3 regions of the Peribacillus sp. NPDC058002 genome follow, and region 3 is predicted to be linked to each of the others. Evidence: riboswitches for the same ligand, from Rfam matches in the RefSeq annotation. Region 3 holds a riboswitch; each other region holds the start of a gene.
What was found. A riboswitch is a leader RNA that binds a small molecule or an ion and turns the genes downstream of it on or off. The one in region 3 is predicted to bind S-adenosylmethionine.
Positions count from the first base shown of each region.

Region 1: linked by a shared signal. The riboswitch ahead of ACFVSH_RS10585 (methionine ABC transporter ATP-binding protein) and the one ahead of metK (methionine adenosyltransferase) in region 3 are both predicted to bind S-adenosylmethionine.
Region 2: linked by a shared signal. The riboswitch ahead of mtnK (S-methyl-5-thioribose kinase) and the one ahead of metK (methionine adenosyltransferase) in region 3 are both predicted to bind S-adenosylmethionine.

Region 1 is NZ_JBHVQU010000043.1:28-6,968, reverse strand. Features, by position in the region: gene ACFVSH_RS10615 (YheC/YheD family endospore coat-associated protein) at 1-802, shown strand, start outside; gene ACFVSH_RS10610 (YheC/YheD family endospore coat-associated protein) at 806-2,173, shown strand; gene ACFVSH_RS10605 (YheC/YheD family endospore coat-associated protein) at 2,170-3,366, shown strand; gene ACFVSH_RS10600 (YheE family protein) at 3,430-3,633, shown strand; gene ACFVSH_RS10595 (hypothetical protein) at 3,719-3,907, shown strand; gene ACFVSH_RS10590 (MBL fold metallo-hydrolase) at 4,081-4,905, opposite strand; SAM riboswitch class I at 5,189-5,293, shown strand; gene ACFVSH_RS10585 (methionine ABC transporter ATP-binding protein) at 5,362-6,378, shown strand; partial or broken gene ACFVSH_RS10580 (methionine ABC transporter permease) at 6,365-6,941, shown strand, end outside.
Region 2 is NZ_JBHVQU010000222.1:282-5,630, reverse strand. Features, by position in the region: gene ACFVSH_RS22115 (pyridoxal phosphate-dependent aminotransferase) at 1-1,154, opposite strand, end outside; gene ACFVSH_RS22110 (carbon-nitrogen family hydrolase) at 1,254-2,036, shown strand; SAM riboswitch class I at 2,108-2,261, shown strand; gene mtnK (S-methyl-5-thioribose kinase) at 2,340-3,542, shown strand; gene mtnA (S-methyl-5-thioribose-1-phosphate isomerase) at 3,557-4,603, shown strand; partial or broken gene ACFVSH_RS22095 (LCP family protein) at 4,760-5,349, opposite strand, start outside.
Region 3 is NZ_JBHVQU010000010.1:26,461-33,401, forward strand. Features, by position in the region: gene metK (methionine adenosyltransferase) at 190-1,383, opposite strand; SAM riboswitch class I at 1,548-1,709, opposite strand; gene pckA (phosphoenolpyruvate carboxykinase (ATP)) at 2,140-3,726, shown strand; gene ACFVSH_RS03910 (nucleotide sugar dehydrogenase) at 4,121-5,422, opposite strand; gene ACFVSH_RS03915 (glycosyltransferase) at 5,464-6,780, opposite strand; gene ACFVSH_RS03920 (glycosyltransferase family 4 protein) at 6,804-6,941, opposite strand, start outside.

The sequences.
Region 1 (6,941 bases), on a different contig from region 3:
GTTAAAAGATAACTCGAATTTCTTAGGGCTGGGCCTTCCTGGTAAGTGGGAAGTGTATCAAATCCTAAAAAACCATCCACACCTGCAGGCATTTTTTCCAGAGACCGTACAAGTGGCGACACCTGAAGATATTACCGGGCATTTGGAACGCCTGGATAAAATCATCATCAAGCCTGAATTTGGTGCAGGCGGTACAGGAATTTATCTCCTAACAAAAACCGAAGGCGGCATTTTGGTATCCATGACGAAAAAGGGCACCAAATATGACCGCCCATTCTCCTCCAAATCTCAGCTTAACAAATGGCTGCAGCATTTATTAAATCGATACCGTTACCTTTGCCAGCCATATTTAGAACTTTGCAACCAAAATAATGAGCCATTCGATTTACGGATTTTCCTTCAAAAAAACGAGAAGAATCAATGGATGGAACGGGGCCGCGGAATTCGTACGGGACAAAAAGACGGAATTACTTCAAATCTTGCCACAGGCGGGGAAGCCATTTCATTAGAGACTTTCAACAAAAGAAACCCGGAAACGATTTCGATTGCTGTCGAACAAAAGATTCAGCATATCCTTCGCACCCTGCCCGTAGAAACCGAAGCTGTCTTTGAAAGATTATTCGAATTGGGGATTGATTTAGGCATCGATAAAAGAGGCCAATTATGGATCATGGACATCAACTCCAAGCCCGGAAGGAAAATCATTCAGGCACTACAGCCGGAGACCATGAAGGATATCCATCGCGCACCGTTTCAATATAGCCAGTATTTAGCCGAACATCTTCAGAAAGCAGGTGAATAGAAAGTGAGAAAGACTTATCCTGCCGAAATTGCCTCTATCCCTGGCAATGTTCTCTACTATCCTTCAGAGCTTGGAGATTTGGCAGAGATTGAATTAATTTATTTCGGACGGCATTCATGTCCTGCCATCGTCAAACAAAACCCAGCCGTCAATCAGTCAATCGTCCTATCGGAAAGCCTTGCGGAATCCCTACTATTCGATCATACCGATATTCCCCTTCATTTATTCATTTACGGCAAGAGCATCCATATCGGACCGCTTGTCGGAATATTTTCCTCAGGGTTCACTGGCGTTTCAAACAAACCATTAGGGGAGAGATCGGAATTTTTCGCAAAACTCCTTTCGCTTAGCAGGACCACGGGCTGCATCCCCTTTGTTTTTGGAGAGAATGTAATCAATTGGGATGAGGAGACAATCAAAGGCTATGTGTTTGCTAACGATCACTGGCACATAAATGAATTTCCTTTCCCTAATGTCATCTATGACCGACTCCCAAATCGGTTGACGGAAAACCGCGATGGACCTAAAGAAGTGAAGCGGAAATTCCAAAAAAAATATACAATACCATGGTATAATCCTGGATTTTTCAATAAATGGGATGTAAATGAAAGGCTATGCGCAGATGAGCGGGCATTGCCTTATTTGCCGGAAACATATCCATTTCAATCCATGTCCGTGGTGGAAACCCTTCTTTCCCATTACCGGCAAGTTTATATAAAGCCCATTCACGGCAGCCTCGGTCTAGGGATTCACCAAATTCTTTATGATAAGCATGAGGATGTTTACTATTGTCGCTATACAAATGAAGCAAAAGAAAATAAACTGCAAAAATTCCCTACATTGGAATCCATCGTTAAACATATTTTTCACGACCGACCGCTTGAGAACCTTATTGTACAGCAGGGCATCCCATTAATTCGATTTGAAAAACGTCCAGTGGATTTCCGGGTCCATACGAACAAGGACAGTAATGGAAAATGGCAGGTAACCGCGATTGCCGCAAAAATCGCCGGTGCCGGCAGCGTCACTACCCATATTAAAAGCGGGGGTGTCATCAAAACGGTTGCCGAACTGTTTGGAGATGACGATGAGGCGAAAGAAGTCGAACGAAAGCTATCGGAAGCCGCGCTGATTTTAAGTGACAGTATTGAAAAGAACTTGGACGGCATCATTGCAGAAATAGGATTTGATTTTGGATTGGATAAAAAAGGGCAGGTTTGGATGTTTGAAGCCAATTCCAAACCTGGACGTTCCATATTCGCCCATCCAAAACTCAAGGATTTCGAATTGCTGACCAGAAAGCTAAGCCTTGATTATGCCATTTATCTTACGGAACAGACGATTACGAAATCAATCAGTGTACCGCGATGAACATTTTTTACGATAGCCCCACTGAAAATTGGTACCACAATCATGAGAATGCTGAACTTTTCGCGGGCTCTGCCAAAGAGGAAATCAGCTATAAAAAGGACCATTCGAATCAACCCCTGATTCCAATCACGATATATCCCGGTAACCGGATGCTCACCGTCGGAATTTTAACTGTTTCCAATCCCAAAAAGGAATCAGGTTTGGGTGGAAACCTGACCCTTTTTCGGGACCTATCATTATATTTATTAAAACATGGAATATTGGCGTATGTATTCACAGGAAATGCCCTTCATCCCGATTCGTTGAGAGGGTATGTTTTTTCCTCCATTTCAAAGAAGTGGATCGAATGTAAAGTACCCTTCCCTGACATCGTCTATAACCGTATCCCTTCGAGGAGCTATGAGGCGTCAGAGGAATTCCAACATCTTATTACACACTTTAAAGATTCCCGAATGAATCTATTCAACCCCTGTTTTATAGATAAATATGTAATGTTCGAAGCATTAAATGAAGATGGATTCCTCACAAAACACCTTCCGCCCACAACGGTCTTACGAAACAGCGATTGCCTTTATTCATTCCTGGAGACCTACAGGCATATATACCTTAAACCCTGCAAAGGAAGCCAAGGGAAGGGCATTTATACCATAATCAAAAATGATGATGATACACTATTGTTCAATAGCTTGAAGCATAGTGAGTCCTTCCCGGATTTCGCATCATTCTGGGAAACAAAAAAAAGGGATTTATTAAAAAGGAGCTATCTTGCTCAACAGGCGATCAGACCAAAAAAACTTTTTGGACACCGTTATGATTACCGGATTCTCGTCCATTATGAAAAAGGTTTTTATAAAGTGACCGGCAAAGCGGTAAGGATGTCACAAACTCAGGAAATCACCACCCACACTCCCCGAGGGGGTAAGCTTTTTCCTTATCAAGACCTGCAATCAAGAAGCCTGAATCAAAAATTAGCGAATATCGCCCAAAAATGCGGAGAGATTCTATCGAAAAAAATCGGGTTTCTCGGAGAGTTTTCCATTGATATAGGGGAAGACGAATCGGGTTCGCTCTTCATATATGAAGTGAACTCAAAGCCCATGCAATTCGATGAAGTGGAAATTGAAACAAACAGGCTTTTGCATTTAAAAAATCTTTTCATTGAATTAACTTTTCCCAACCTGACAATAAAATAACACCTCCAGCTACCGTTTTCCATTATAATTAAATGAGAAACTGTATATATGGAGGTAATACATATGATCACTCATTTTCAATGGGCACCATTGCATAAAAATCTGCCGGGATGGAAAATTTCCTTTTATTTCAACAAGAAGGCAGTCCAAGCCTTGTATCATAAAGATGGATCCATCGAGTGGACAGCTAACCCGCCTTCCGAAACAGATGAAACCAAACTCAAAAGCATGGTACATGATTTAATGATCTTCCATGTATATGAATGAACCCTCTTTACATTCATGAAATCCTTAAATAGAATAAAAAAAACTCCTTTGCCTAAACTAAAGAAAAGGCTAGGAGGGATTAATTTTGGATAAAGAAAAAATGACATTTTTGAAGGATACCGAATATGATGGCAAGGACTCCGTTTACCTGGATATCGACCGTATCATCAATGAAGGAATGGCAGGCGGAAATGTGTATGAAGTCGCTAACCTTCAGAACATCGAAGAAGCACATGATTTTTATGATGAAACAGATCCCAATGAAAATAAATAATTTATGTGGGCCCTCTTATGGAGGGCTCCCCTTTTTTACTTATCCCGTTCATCTCCCGCTTGGACTGCATTCCCCCTATAAAAAGTCCGTCTTTTATAAGTAATCAAGTAAAACAACATCCTGGATGGAAGTTGTTTGAGTGACAAATAGAAAACATCAGCCTGAAATAGCATTCAAATAGTTCCATTCTCCCTCGCACTTAAAATATTTTCGTTTAATATCGATGTAATGATATGCTCTGAATCCCATTCATGCCCAGAAATCTCGATAAGGGGATAGCGATTCGGTAAAACGGCCTGCTGGATTTCATGAACGGTCAGCCCTTGAGAATGCAAGCGTAAAATTTCACCTTGTAGGTTTTCCAAATAATCGAGCTTTTTCCGAAACATGACCTTCCCATCAGGGACATGCCCAGCATGGCAGCAAAACACTTCCCCGAAGTCATATTGAAGTAATCTTTTAATGGAACCGATGATGACCGGGACAGACTCTTCCCGTAAGACAAGTTTTGTTTTTGGTGTTACGAAAAGGTCTCCTGAAAAGAGCATGCCATTACTGTGATTCAAATACACCATATGGTCCTTTGCATGACCAGGGGTAAAAATCGGCTCCCATGTTTGGGTGCGGGAATGAATGGCCTTCCCTACCGGCTCAGCTTTAAAGGCGTCTCTCTTTCCCCAGAAAATTTTACGATATTCAGGATATACGGCATCCTTTGCACAAACCTCAACCGACATCGGGTGAATGAAAAGCGGGACCTTTTTATTTTCCTGTATCCATGCAGCACACCCGGTATGGTCTTCATGATAGTGAGTCAAGGCCACTGAGTCGAAGTCTGCGGACTCATAGAATGGAATGAGCTCTTCCAATAATATCTGTGCGCCAGTATCTATCAATAGACCATCCGTTAAAAAGACATAAACACTCATCCCCGATTTGTTCCCGCCAGGAGTCCCGTTCACACAAACCACATCATTTATCGTGTTAATCTCTAACATTCAGTTGCCTCCCCATCATTACACAAATATAGTTTCGTCTTCCTTTTTTTAACTTTAACTATAACAAATGTATTACCACTTTACCCTTTTGACAAGGAAATTTTGGAATAATTAACCTGGACAATAAATGCAGGATTATAGCAAGATAGCCCTTTTTAACGGACCTTTCTAAACTTTAATAACAAAAAATCACCCCGAAAATTACAGAAACGATTGACATTGTTGAATTTTACAAATAATATAGATTATATTGAAAAACTTGAAATATTCTAAAATAATAATTTACTTATCAAGAGTGACGGAGGGATCAGGCCCTGTGATGTCCGGCAACCGCCCTTAGGGAACGGTGCCACTTCCTGCAGAATGATTGCATTCTGAAAGATAAGACGAGATATAATTTCGCTGCCTCTTTCTGAATGATAGGGGCAGTTTTTTAATGTTTAAGGGGGAAAGCTTATGATTGAAATCCGTTCAGTCCGAAAGGAATACGTCTCGAAGAAAAACCGAGTTACCGGAGTGGATAACGTGTCTTTAACCATTCAAACTGGCGAAGTGTATGGAATTGTCGGCTACAGTGGAGCCGGAAAAAGCTCATTACTCCGCTGCTTGAATTTGCTTGAACGTCCGACAGGTGGAAATATCATCATCGACGGCATTGATTTAACCTCTTTATCAAGTAAAGAGCTTCGTAAACAACGGCAAAAAATCGGAATGATATTCCAACACTTTTCACTGGTCAGTTCAAAAACCGTTTATGAAAATGTCGCTTTCGCCTTAAAGGCCGCGCATCGATCGAAGGATGCCATCAGGTTACGTGTATTGGAATTGTTGGAAATCGTAGGGCTCAGCGATAAGAAAGATGTCTATCCGGCGCAGCTTAGCGGTGGACAGAAGCAACGGGTAGGCATAGCCCGTGCATTAGCAAATGACCCCACTGTTCTATTATGTGATGAAGCGACTTCAGCACTTGATCCAACAACTACAAAAGCGATTTTACAATTATTGAAAAAGATAAGCAGTAAGCTTGGCATCACCATCGTGTTGATTACACATGAAATGGAAGTGGTCAAAGAACTATGCCACCGTGTCGCCGTCATGCAGGATGGCCGTGTAATTGAAGAAGGTCCCGTTTATGAAATATTTTCACAGCCTAAGCAGGAGTTAACGAAGCAATTCATTAGCAGTGTTCTGGATTTCGCACTCCCTCCGCACTTGATTGAAGAAAGTAAAGGTACGATCATTAAAATTCAATTCGAAGGGCAAACCGCTGGTGAGTCGATCCTTTCGGATGCTCTCCAATCCCATTCAGTAAAGGGGAATATTTTACACGGTAAAATTGAGTATATCCAGGATGTCCCTTTAGGCATTTTAATCATCGAGTTAATAGGCGATGCCGCTCAAGTTCATTCGGCATTGCAATATATAAAAAATCGTTCCAGTTCTGTGGAGGTGCTAAAACATGTCACTGCTTGATTCCATCGTCAATATTTTACCTGATCTTAATAAAGCCTTTCTTGAAACGATTTATATGGTCGGTGTTTCCCTTGCAGTAGCCCTGTTGATCGGTCTACCGCTTGGAGTATTGCTGTTTACGACAACAAGGAATTTATTTTTTGAAAATAGTATCGTGAATCGATCTCTAGGATTCGCAGTCAATATTGTCCGTTCAATCCCTTTCATCATTCTCTTGGTCGCCCTTCTTCCTTTAACGGATCTTCTAACTGGATCGACGATAGGCCCGAGAGCTGCTTCTGTATCCCTGTCGGTGTCCGCAATACCTTTTTTTGCAAGAATCGTTGAAACGGCATTACGTGAAATAGACAGAGGCGTGATTGAAGCTGCAATTGCCGTAGGAGCCACTCCATGGATGATCATTAAGGATGTACTTCTTCCAGAGGCAAAACCGGGTATCATTCAAGGACTGACATTAACGACCATTTCGCTTATCGGTTACTCAGCGATGGCAGGGACAATCGGCGGGGGCGGAATTGGCGACCTGGCCATCCGGTACGGTTATTACCGTTATGACAACACAG
Region 2 (5,349 bases), on a different contig from region 3:
CGTATTCGTTCCACAGCCTCTTCAAGCCGTTCTTCCGAGGTCAGCAGCCCTACCCTGACGTAACCTTCGCCAAATTCACCGAATCCATTCCCTGCGGCAACAGCTACGTGGGCATGCGCTAATAAATAGTCTGCAAAACTCTCTGACGTAAAACCTTTAGGTACCTTGAGCCAGGCAAAAAACGATGCCGCAGGCGCTTTGACATCCCAGCCGATTGCCCTCAATCCCTCAATGAAAACATTCCTTCGTCCTTCGTACATCTGCACTAACTGCTCTACACAGCTCTGCGAATCAAGCAAAGCACTTGCCGCAGCTTCTTGTATCGCCGGGAAAAGACTCACATAAAGATGGTCTTGCAATAGTTCAAGAGCTTCTATTACACTCTTATTCCCCACTGCGAAGCCTACTCTCCATCCTGCCATATTGTATGTTTTCGATAGTGTGTATATTTCTATTCCTACATCCTTCGCTCCCTCCGATTGGAGAAAGCTTATCGGTTTTTTTCCGTCGAATCCGATCGCGCCATAAGCGAAATCGTGGACCACACAAATGGAATGCTCTTTTGCGAAGGAGACGGTTTCATCAAAGAAACTATCAGTTGCAGAAGCACCTGTGGGATTATTCGGATAGTTCAAGAACATCATTTTGGCTTTATCAAGTACTTCTTTATGTATTTCATCATATTTCGGAAGAAAACCATTTTCTTCTGTCAGAGGCATGAGTTCGGTCTTTGCCCGGGCTAAAACAACTCCGGAAAGATAATCGGGATAGCCGGGATCTGGAACTAGGATCGTATCACCTGGATTCAATAAACACTGCGGCAGTTCGACAAGACCTGCCTTCCCCCCGAAGAGAATCGCCACTTCGCTATTCGGATCCAGCTTGACACCGTATTCTCGTTCATAAAAGACGGCGGCAGCATCTTTTAAATATTGATGTCCCCGGAATGGCGAATATTTATGATTAATCGTTTTTTCAGCAGCCGACTGCAAACTTTTCACGATATGTTCTGGCGTCGGCTGATCAGGGTTTCCCTGGCCTAAATTAATGACATCATGTCCTTGCTCCGTTATTGCATTGACTTTTGCGACTAGTGAAGCAAAAAACTGCTTGGGCAGGTCCTGAAGCTGGCCGGATTTTTCGAATTGCAACATTTATACACCTTCTCTGAAATTTCTTGAAATTCTAGTCACAAATGATATATGTTTATCATAGTCTTGTAAAGCATTTTTTACATGTGGAGGTTTTAATCGATGAAATGGAAAATAGCTTGTATTCAAATGGATATAGCCTTTGGTCAACCGGATATCAATTTTCAGGTTGCAGAACAATGGTTGGAAAAAGCAACACGGTCAGAACCCGATATCGTCATTTTACCGGAGCTTTGGACAACAGGATACGACTTGACCAGGTTAAATGAGATTGCTGATCACGAGGCAGAAAAAACGATTGAATTTTTAAAAACACAGGCACAAAAACACCAAATTCACATCATAGGCGGTTCCATCGCGAAAAAGACAAGCAAGGGAATCTATAACACGATGATCATCATCGATAAACATGGGAATCTCATTAAAGAATATGATAAGCTACACTTATTTCAGTTAATGGATGAACATCATTTCCTGCAGCCAGGAGAAAAAGATGGTTTATTTACTCTTGATGAAAAAATATGTGCTGGATTCATTTGTTATGACATCCGTTTCCCTGAATGGCAGCGTGCCCATACCGTTCAAGGCGCCGAAGTTCTATTCGTAACGGCGGAATGGCCAAAGCCGAGACTCGATCACTGGAGAGCCTTATTGATTAGCCGTGCCATCGAGAACCAAGCCTATGTTGTAGCCGTTAATCGTTCAGGTTCGGATGTCAATAATACATTTGCTGGTCATTCCTTGATTATTGATCCATGGGGGAATCTCATTAGTGAAGCCGGAGAAGGAAACGAACTCTTGACAGGCACCTTGGATTTCAATAAAGTTACGGAAGCCCGAAACAAAATACCTGTATTCGAAGATCGCCGCCCTGATTTTTATTAATTTACCCATTGACAAACTATTCAAAAGGTTGTTATTATTTTCCCGAAGATTAAAATTTCAGAAAACATTTACTCTTATCAAGAGCAGGCTGAGGGATAAAGGCCCTATGAAGCCCAGCAACCGACTGTAATACCATTGTGAAATGGGGCGGATTCACCGCCGGATTATAAAATCCACAGAGCACGGTGCTAATTCCACCAGAATTCATTTTCTGGAAGATAAGAGGTCCGAAGCCAAAACTTCTGCCTCTTTCTATATGAAAGAGGCTTTTTTATTCTTATTTTGATTCTGGAGGGAAAAAGAATGACTCAAAACCATTCAAATTTTAAGAGATTGACAAACGAAACAGCTATAACCCTTGCAAAAAAACTTGGGTTGGTCAATGCGGATGCAAGTTTAAAGTGTAAAGAAATCGGCGATGGAAACTTAAATTATGTTTTTCATGTTACAGACATGCACACAAATAAAGGAATAATCATCAAACAAGCGGTCCCTTATGCCAAGGTACTTGGTGAAAGCTGGCCGCTGACATTGAAAAGGGCTGCCATTGAAGCGAATGCGCTGATTCATTTCAAAAGTTATTGCCCTGAATTCGTACCGCAAGTCTATTATTCGGATGAACAGCTTGCCATCACGGTCATGGAGGATTTATCGCACTTGAAAATCGTTAGAACAGGATTGATCGATGGCGATTCATATCCATTGCTTTCACAGCATATTGGTGAGTTTGTTGCTAAGACGGCATTTTATACATCCGATTATCATCTAGAACCATCTGCGAAAAAGGAAGTGGCCCGACATTTCACGAATCCAGAACTCTGCAAAATCACTGAGGTCTTTATTTTCACAGATCCATTTTTTGAGGAACTCCCAGGAGACTTCGAGGTGGAATTGACTGATGCCGCCAAAATTATCTGGAATGATCAAGAAGTGATACTTGAGGTCGCTAAGCTGAAACAAAGCTTTGAAACCGAGCAGGAAGCCTTACTTCATGGAGATTTACATACTGGAAGTATATTTGCAAGTGAAACTGAAACAAAGGTTATTGATCCGGAATTCGCTTTTTATGGACCCGTTGGTTTTGACCTTGGTCAATACACCGCCAACCTTCTCTTCCAGGCAGTCACACGCAATGGCGCTGGAAAGGAAGAGATTTTCACACACCTTCATGAATTTTGGAATGCCTTTGAAGAAACTTATACCGACTTATGGGAAGGTCAAAATAAAAGCCCATTCCGCCATGTGAAAGGTTATCTGCCTTACTTACTGACAAAATTCAAAAAAGATGCCTTCGGTTTTGCCGGCTGTGAACTGATTCGGCGAACCATTGGCCTTTCCCATGTTGCCGATTTAAACGTCATTGAAAATAAAGAGATAAGGATTGCTGCCAAAACGGCAACGTTGGAAATTGGTGCATTTTTAATTAAAAAACGGGATGAATTAGATGTTCCAGCTGTCATTGAAGCGTTGAAGCAACGTACACTGCCATCTTATTCAATCATTTAAAAGGAGCCCTGCACATGACTACACTAGCACCCTTACCCTATTCGGTACACTGGGATGATACCCATATTACATTATTAAATCAACAAGCCCTACCTTCCATAACTGAATTTATTGAACTTCATTCAGTTAATGATGTATATGACAGCATTTTGACATTAAAAGTTCGCGGTGCGCCAGCAATTGGACTGACGGCAGCATTTGGTGTTGCACTTGGTGCCAAACAGGAAACAACCGCTGAATTAGGGGATTTCAAGAGAAATGTAACGAGGCATATTGAAAAACTCGCCTCTTCAAGGCCAACTGCAGTAAACCTTTTTTGGGCGTTAAGGAGGATGGAGAACACCTTGCATGCTGCGCAAAGCATTTCAGCTGCAAAGGAAGCACTTGTATCGGAGGCTAAAGCCATCTTTGCTGAAGATGAAGAAATGTGCAGGAAAATCGGGGAACATGGTTTATCCTTATTCACTAGAGGAGATTCCATACTAACCCATTGCAATGCTGGGGGAATTGCCACAGCTCGGTATGGCACAGCCTTGGCTCCTTTCCACCTGGCTAAAGAAAGGGACTTTCCGTTAAAAGTATACGCATGTGAAACCAGGCCTGTCCTGCAAGGTGCGCGTTTGACGGCTTGGGAATTGATGCAAGCGGGGGTTGATGTCACCTTAATTTCAGATAATATGGCTGCACATACGATTCACCAGAAACGGATAAATGGAATTATCGTCGGGGCAGACAGGATTGCGGCTAATGGAGATACAGCCAATAAAATCGGGACATTGGGATTGGCCATATTAGCCAAGCACTTTGGCATCCCCTTTTATGTGGCCGCACCATCAAGCACATTCGACCTTTCCATCGAATCAGGCACATCCATCCCGATCGAAGAACGGAATGAAGCGGAAATCACCTCCATTCAAGGTGTAAGGATCGCTCCGGAAAACGTGAAGACTTTCAATCCAGCCTTTGACGTTACACCAAATCATCTTATTACGAGCATCATTACCGAAAACGGCATCATAACACCGGATTTCAATAAAAACATTCCGCATTTTGTTAATTGATCCAGGTTCCTTTATTGGTGATAAAAAACGAGAAGGATTTTTATCCCTCTCGTTTTTTATAGATGATTATGAATATTCTTACGAGGTCTATAATACAATAATTCAAGTGAATTCGAACATATTCACTTAATATAAGGTTGTTCATAATAGTTCTTATTATTTTGAAAAGAACTCCTGAAGTGCCTTTTTATTTTTAGTGAAATCTATTTGCAAAACCGCTCCGGACTGGGGATATATTTCATCTTTAAAGCTCCCTTCCACTGGAACCCTTAAGGTTTCGACGGTGTCCGGTGTATGGAAGAAGGCTTTTGGACCCATTTCCATTAATGTTTTCAGACCAATATCTGTATCCAGGTACGAGAGTCCTTGTTCGATGATACTAGGAAGGGCTGCCATCCCTTCGAAGGATGAGATTTGATTTACGAAAGCTGTTTTTAATTGAATCATGACTTCTTGTTGACGCTCCACCCTTCCAAAATCACTTTCATCGTCATGCCTAAAACGGACATATTTCAATATTTCCTCACCATGTAAAACATTTTTGCCAACACTTGCTTGAATGCTCATATCATCAATGATTTCCTGATCTACATTCACCGCTACCCCCTCAGGGGCTAGTAAATCGACCATTTTCACAAATCCCTGGAAGTCGATTACCGCTACATGATCGACCTTGATATCGAAGTTCTCCTTTATGGTTTTCTTAAGCAGTTCCCTTCCACCATAATAATAAGCTGCATTTATTT
Region 3 (6,941 bases):
TCTAACTCAGAGTAAACCGACTCTAATTCACGAGTAGTTGACCCAAACAAACTTGTAAACGCCCCTGACTCACACGTATTGCACGTAAGTTGAATTTTTTTTGGATTTCTTGAATTATTCCCGCTGACGGCAAAATCAATCCATAAAAAAGGTGCCCCGCTAATTGCGGGACACCTTTTTTTATATGGATTACGCTTGTGCTTTTAATGTTTCTGCTTTGTCCGTGCGTTCCCATGGAAGATCGACATCTGTACGGCCAAAGTGTCCGTAGGCAGCTGTTTGTTTGTAGATCGGGCGACGAAGGTCAAGCATTTTGATGATACCTGCTGGACGAAGGTCGAAGTTAGCGCGAACTAGGTCAACAAGGACTTCTTCGCTAACTGTACCAGTTCCGAACGTATCAATTGAGATAGATACTGGCTCTGCAACACCAATTGCGTAGGCCAATTGAACTTCCGCTTTGTCGGCAAGGCCGGCTGCCACGATGTTTTTCGCAACATAACGAGCAGCGTATGCAGCAGAACGGTCAACTTTAGTAGCATCCTTACCAGAGAATGCACCGCCTCCGTGGCGAGCGTATCCGCCGTAAGTATCAACGATGATTTTACGTCCAGTAAGACCAGCATCCCCTTGAGGTCCGCCAATTACGAAACGGCCAGTCGGGTTGATGAAGTACTTAGTATCGGCATCGATCAATTCAGCTGGAACGACTGCTTCGATCACATGTTCTTTTAGATCGGCTTGAATTTGTTCGAGCGTAATTTCTGCATCATGCTGTGTAGAGATAACGATCGTATCTACACGTACAGGAACGTTATTTTCATCATATTCCACAGTTACCTGTGTTTTACCATCAGGGCGCAGGTAAGCAAGAGTTTCATCTTTACGGACTTGAGCCAAGCGGAATGAAAGTTTATGCGCCAATGAAATCGGAAGCGGCATAAGCTCTTCTGTTTCATTACAAGCAAATCCGAACATAAGACCTTGGTCCCCTGCACCGATTGCATCGATTTCTTCCTCTGACATGTTTCCTTCACGAGCTTCCAATGCTTTATCGACACCAGCTGCGATATCGGCAGACTGCTCATCAATGGAACTCAACACGGCACAAGTTTCAGCATCGAAACCGTATTTCGCACGTGTGTAGCCAATTCCTTTAATCGTATCACGAACGATACGCGGAATATCTACGTAAGCGGAAGTTGTAATTTCACCGGCAACAAGTACAAGACCTGTAGTTACGCTAGTTTCACACGCAACACGTGCATTTGCATCCTTAGCTAGGATAGCATCTAAAATGGAATCTGAAATCTGATCACAAATTTTGTCCGGATGGCCCTCTGTAACAGATTCAGAAGTAAATAGACGTTTCTTTGACATCATATTTCCTCCTTGGAAGTTAGTATGTTGCAGGCAAAAGCCTGAATTTTACGGAACTCGTTTCCCTCATTAGTTTCAACTATAGACACAGAATTACTTATTAAAAAACACAAAAACCTTCCCTGGCAAATGAGGAAAGGTTTAACATTCTGTCTTCTATCCTTTCACTCTTATCGTTCAAGGGTTTTTACCTTGCTCAGGTTAGCACCATCACCACTATTCCTTGAAGACCTTCGCTTTATTTTCGGCGATCGATCTTGGAGTCAAGTTCAATATGGCAGGTTGCTGGGTTTCAAAGGGCCTGTCCCTCCACCAACTCGGGATAAGAGAATCCGTACAATTTAAGATATTATCGTATCTGGCTGGAACTTGTCAATGCTTTTCTAAAAAGATGATATCCATCCAGAATGGCGTTCATTTGAAAAAACATGTTGATGCAACGTCCTAGAAGGGCTTACAATGCAAAATACGAATAGAAATGTTGTAAATTGCCATTAATAATAAAGGAATGAGCATCCGAAAAGGAACGACATCCGGACTTTCCCTTTAGCCATATATTGCTTTCTTACTTCCTATTAAAATAAAATTATCTTCATGAAAGTTTATGCGGTAATCCTGAATCGGTTCCTGCCGGATGAAAATGATTAACGCAACCAACTGAAAATAATCACAAATTAAAAGAAATAGTATAGACTAATTAAATGAATGTGTTATACTAATTGTAATCTAAAAACTTAAACAAAGGAAGGTACCTCATATATGAATTCTGTAGACGTTTCTAATGAGTTACACCAATTATTAACAGGAAACAACGTGCAAACTCAACTTTCAGTTCCTCAATTGGTTGAAAAAGTATTAAGCAGAAATGAAGGCGTTCTAACATCAACCGGTGCGGTAAAAGCTGAAACTGGCAAATATACAGGTCGTTCACCTAAAGATAAATATATCGTTGAAGAAGCATCAGTTAAAGATAAAATCGATTGGGGTCCAGTGAACCAGCCAATTTCCGAAGATGTATTCAATAAACTATATAATAAAGTAGTTGACTACCTAAAAGCAAAAGAAGAGATTTTTGTTTTTAAAGGCTTTGCTGGTGCAGATGAATCATCACGTCTTCCTATCCGTGTTGTTAATGAATATGCTTGGCATAACCTTTTCGCCCATACTTTGTTCATCCGTCCAAACGAAGAGGAATTGAGAGGTCACGAAGCTGAATTCACAATCCTTTCTGCACCTAACTTCAAAGCAGACCCGGAAGTTGACGGAACTACATCCGAAACTTTCATCATCGTTTCATTTGAACGCCGTACCATCCTGATCGGCGGAACGGAATATGCAGGAGAAATGAAAAAATCGATCTTCTCGATCATGAACTACTTACTTCCAGAGGCTGGAATCCTTCCAATGCATTGCTCTGCTAACGTAGGACGTGAAGGGGACGTCGCTTTATTCTTCGGTCTGTCCGGTACAGGCAAAACGACTTTGTCTGCAGACACGAGCCGTAAACTGATTGGCGATGACGAGCACGGCTGGTCTTCTAACGGCGTATTCAACATCGAAGGCGGCTGCTATGCGAAAACGATCAACCTTTCACGTGAAAAAGAACCACAAATTTTCGATGCCATCCGTTTCGGTGCCGTACTGGAAAATGTTGTTGTTGATCCGGATACACGTGTAGCGAACTATGATGACAGTTCATTGACTGAAAACACTCGTGCTGCTTACCAAATGCAAGCGATCGATAACATCGTGAACCCAAGTATTGCAGGACATCCAAATACAATCATTTTCTTGACAGCTGATGCTTCAGGCGTTCTGCCTCCAATCAGCAAGCTTTCCAAAGAACAGGCAATGTTCCACTTCCTAAGCGGATACACTAGTAAATTGGCTGGTACTGAAAGAGGCGTAACTTCACCGGAAGCTACATTCTCCACTTGCTTCGGTTCACCATTCTTACCGCTTCCAGCTACACGCTATGCCGAGATGCTTGGTGATAAAATCGACGAGCACAATGCTAAGGTATACCTTGTCAACACTGGATGGACTGGCGGTGCATATGGAACTGGAAGCCGTATGAAACTTGCTTACACCCGTGCAATGGTACAAGCTGCACTTGAAGGTGAATTAGCGAACATCGAAACGATCAAAGATGATATCTTCGGTTTGGATATCCCGCTTCATGTTCCTGGTGTTCCTGATGAAGTGCTTCAACCAATCAAGACTTGGGCAGATCCTGCAGCTTATAAAGAAGCAGCAACAGACCTTGCCGCTCAATTCCGTGCAAACTTCAAGAAATTCAAAAGCGTTCCAAGTGAAATCGAAGAACTTGGCGGACCGACAGCTTAATAAATTTTACACAAAAGGATCAAGCTCTTGCTTGGTCCTTTCAGTTTGTCGACAAGAAAGTATCTCTTCCCCTTCCCGAACCAAGACTATGTTTTCCTTCATTGCTTACTTTATCAAAATAGGGCGAAAAATGGCGTCTACGGTCGTATATAGTGCTGGGCAGGGCGAAAAACGGCGCTTGCTTGCTGTCGAATAACTGGCTTCCCCAGCCCCCGCCAGATACCCGCTGCAAGAGGCTTGGCAGACACAGACAGTCTCGGCGGAAAGGAATGTTTCTACAATCTGTCTGAAAGGACCAAGCTCTTGCATGGTCCTTTTCTTCATTGGAAAAAGGGCACTGTCATAGACAGCGCCTCCTTTATCCTTATACCATTAACGATGTTTGTCCAAGTTTTTAGATGATCGCTTTATTCCTGGCTTTTTTCATGGACATCGTTTTGTATTCATATATATTGCCCAGATTGGCCACCGGGACATCTGTTTTAGTTGCATCAATGCAATTGCGTGTATCCAAAATCAATTTATTGCTCATGAGATTCGCTAGCTTATCATAGTCCATCTGTTTAAATTCATCATGGTCAGTCAGGACAAGTATCAAGTCGGCATCATTTACAGCGTCTTCGACAGATACGACTGGCATCTTTCCGGATTGGACATGCGGGTCATGCAAGGCTACATCCATGTTGTCCATCCCCATCAGGATATTGACGACATCAATGGCGGGACTTTCTCGAATATCATCTACATTTCCTTTGTATGCAAGACCGAAAACGGCGACTTTTGGATTCCGGATCCCCTCTAGCATCATCCTTACGGAATTAACGATGTAATAAGGCATCGATACGTTGGTATCACGGGCCAATTTAATGATTCTCGCATACTCTGGTGCCTTTGCAACGATGAAATATGGATCGACCGCTAAACAATGGCCGCCAACTCCTGGCCCAGGTTGGTGTATATTCACACGAGGGTGTTTGTTCGCCATCGATATGACATCCAAAACATTGATGTCAAGCTCGAAACAGATTTTCGTCAGCTCATTCGCAAGGGCGATATTGACATCCCTGAAGGTGTTTTCCATCAGTTTGGACATTTCAGCCGTTTTCGCATCCGTCTGAATGATCTCCCCTTGAACGAAGGTTTTATAAACAAGGCTTCCTTTATATGAGCATGTTTCCGTGATACCTCCGACGATACGGTTATTATGAACCAACTCTTCAAGAATCCTTCCAGGTAAAACACGTTCCGGACAATGAACGAGGAAAATGTCTTTTCCGATGGTAAGGCCCGTCCTCTCGATCATCGGTTTAATATGATCATCCATGCTTCTCGGCGCTATCGTCGATTCGATAATGATGACATTCCCTTTTTTGATAAAAGGAAGAATGTTGGAGGTTGCATCCATGACATGAGTTAAATCACAAGATTGATGTATGTCCTTTTTATTTGGTGTAGGCACCGCGATAATGAAAACATCCGCATGTTCCGGGCTTAACGCAGCTCTGAACTTATTGGAAATAAGCACTTCTTGCAATACCTCTCCCAAACCTGGTTCTTCGATATGGAGCCTGCCGCTATTCAAATTGGAAATAATCTCAGGATGGATATCCACGCCGACAACATCGACACCGTGTTTCGCAAACATTAAAGAAGTTGGAAGTCCTATATAACCAAGTCCGATTGTACAAAGTTTCATATAAACCACTCCTATCTATTTTTCTGCTACACTCACATTCGTTAGGCTGTTTGATAGATTTCGATAAAAATTTCCTTCTCTTGTTTCCAATTGTACTTTTGTCGCGCCTTCAGGCAGTTATTGCTCATTTCCGCCCTTTTTTCAGGATGTTTCAATAAGTAATTGACGCCTTCGGCAATTGATTTTGGATCATGTGAATCGACACACACACCGATTTTTTCTGTATCGACAACCTTTTGAATTTCAGGAAAGCTGCAGGCAACCACAGGCACACCGCTCATCATGTATTCAAACAATTTATTTGAGGATGCGGAGTAGTGATTAAAGCAGACATTATTCAATATCTGAAAACCTAAATACGCATTTTTTGTATAATGGAGCAGCTCGTCGACCGGAACCTTCGGCAGGAACTTCACACGATGCTCCAGATTCATGTCGCTTACTTTTTTCATTAACTCGTCCTTGATTCTTCCATCCCCTATAAAAACTACCGTCCCGCCTTCGATCATCGGTACAGCATCAACCAATTGCTCCAATCCTCTTCCCATTTGCACGCCGCCTTGGTATAACAATATCGGTTCATTCTCTGGCAAATCGAGCAGCTCATGCAAATTCACGGCCGTACTTTCCTCAGGATTGGTTGGTATCGGGTAGTTATGGACCACCTTGGGATACAGACCATATAAGTCTTCGTTATACTTAGCTCTCGTATGGTTTTCAGCAATCATTTCATCGACGAACATTAATAGGAACTTCTCCATCAGCCCATAAATTCGGCTATTATATCCCGTTCTGCTCGTTTGCACCTCATGCGAGTCATAAATCAGCTTTTTTCTTCTCAACCATTTACTGCTGATCGCTCCCTGCATGAGCGTATTCAAGTCATTCGAATGGTAAAAATCATATTTCCTTTTCCGGCCATGATAGATCATTTGACCAAAAATATAGCTCCTTGTTAATAGGGTCGGCAGCTTCGTTTTAGTGATGATCATGGTGCACATCGCAAGGAGTGCAAGGGAACCGAACAGTATCCCCGATCCCAGCCAGCCGTTGATCAAGTTCAAGTTCCATAACGTATTCCAGACCAATAAGGCCAATAGAACGATTTCAAACTTCTTTTTCTTCAATTTGCCTACGATCCTGAGAACCCTATGAAGCGCCTCCCAGCGGTTATTCACCCTAGTGACGGAGAAACCATTTTGGTGTTTCTCCTTTTTGGGCAAGCCCTCGATTTTCCAGTTATGAATGGCAATTAAATCGACTTCATAACCAGCTTCAGTAAGTGCTGTGCACTCTCTTAGAACCCTCGCATCGTTTGTAAAGTGATTCCACACGAACATACATACTTTCTTCGCCATGTTGTCCTCCACTTCCGGAATTTTCAGCCTGACGCTTCCATCACATTGATGAGACCTTTAATATTTTTAGACCATTGAAAATGTTGTTTAGCATACCGATGACCGTTTTCCCCCAGTTCTTCACGAAGGGCTGGATCTGAGGCCATGGTCAAGATATGTTG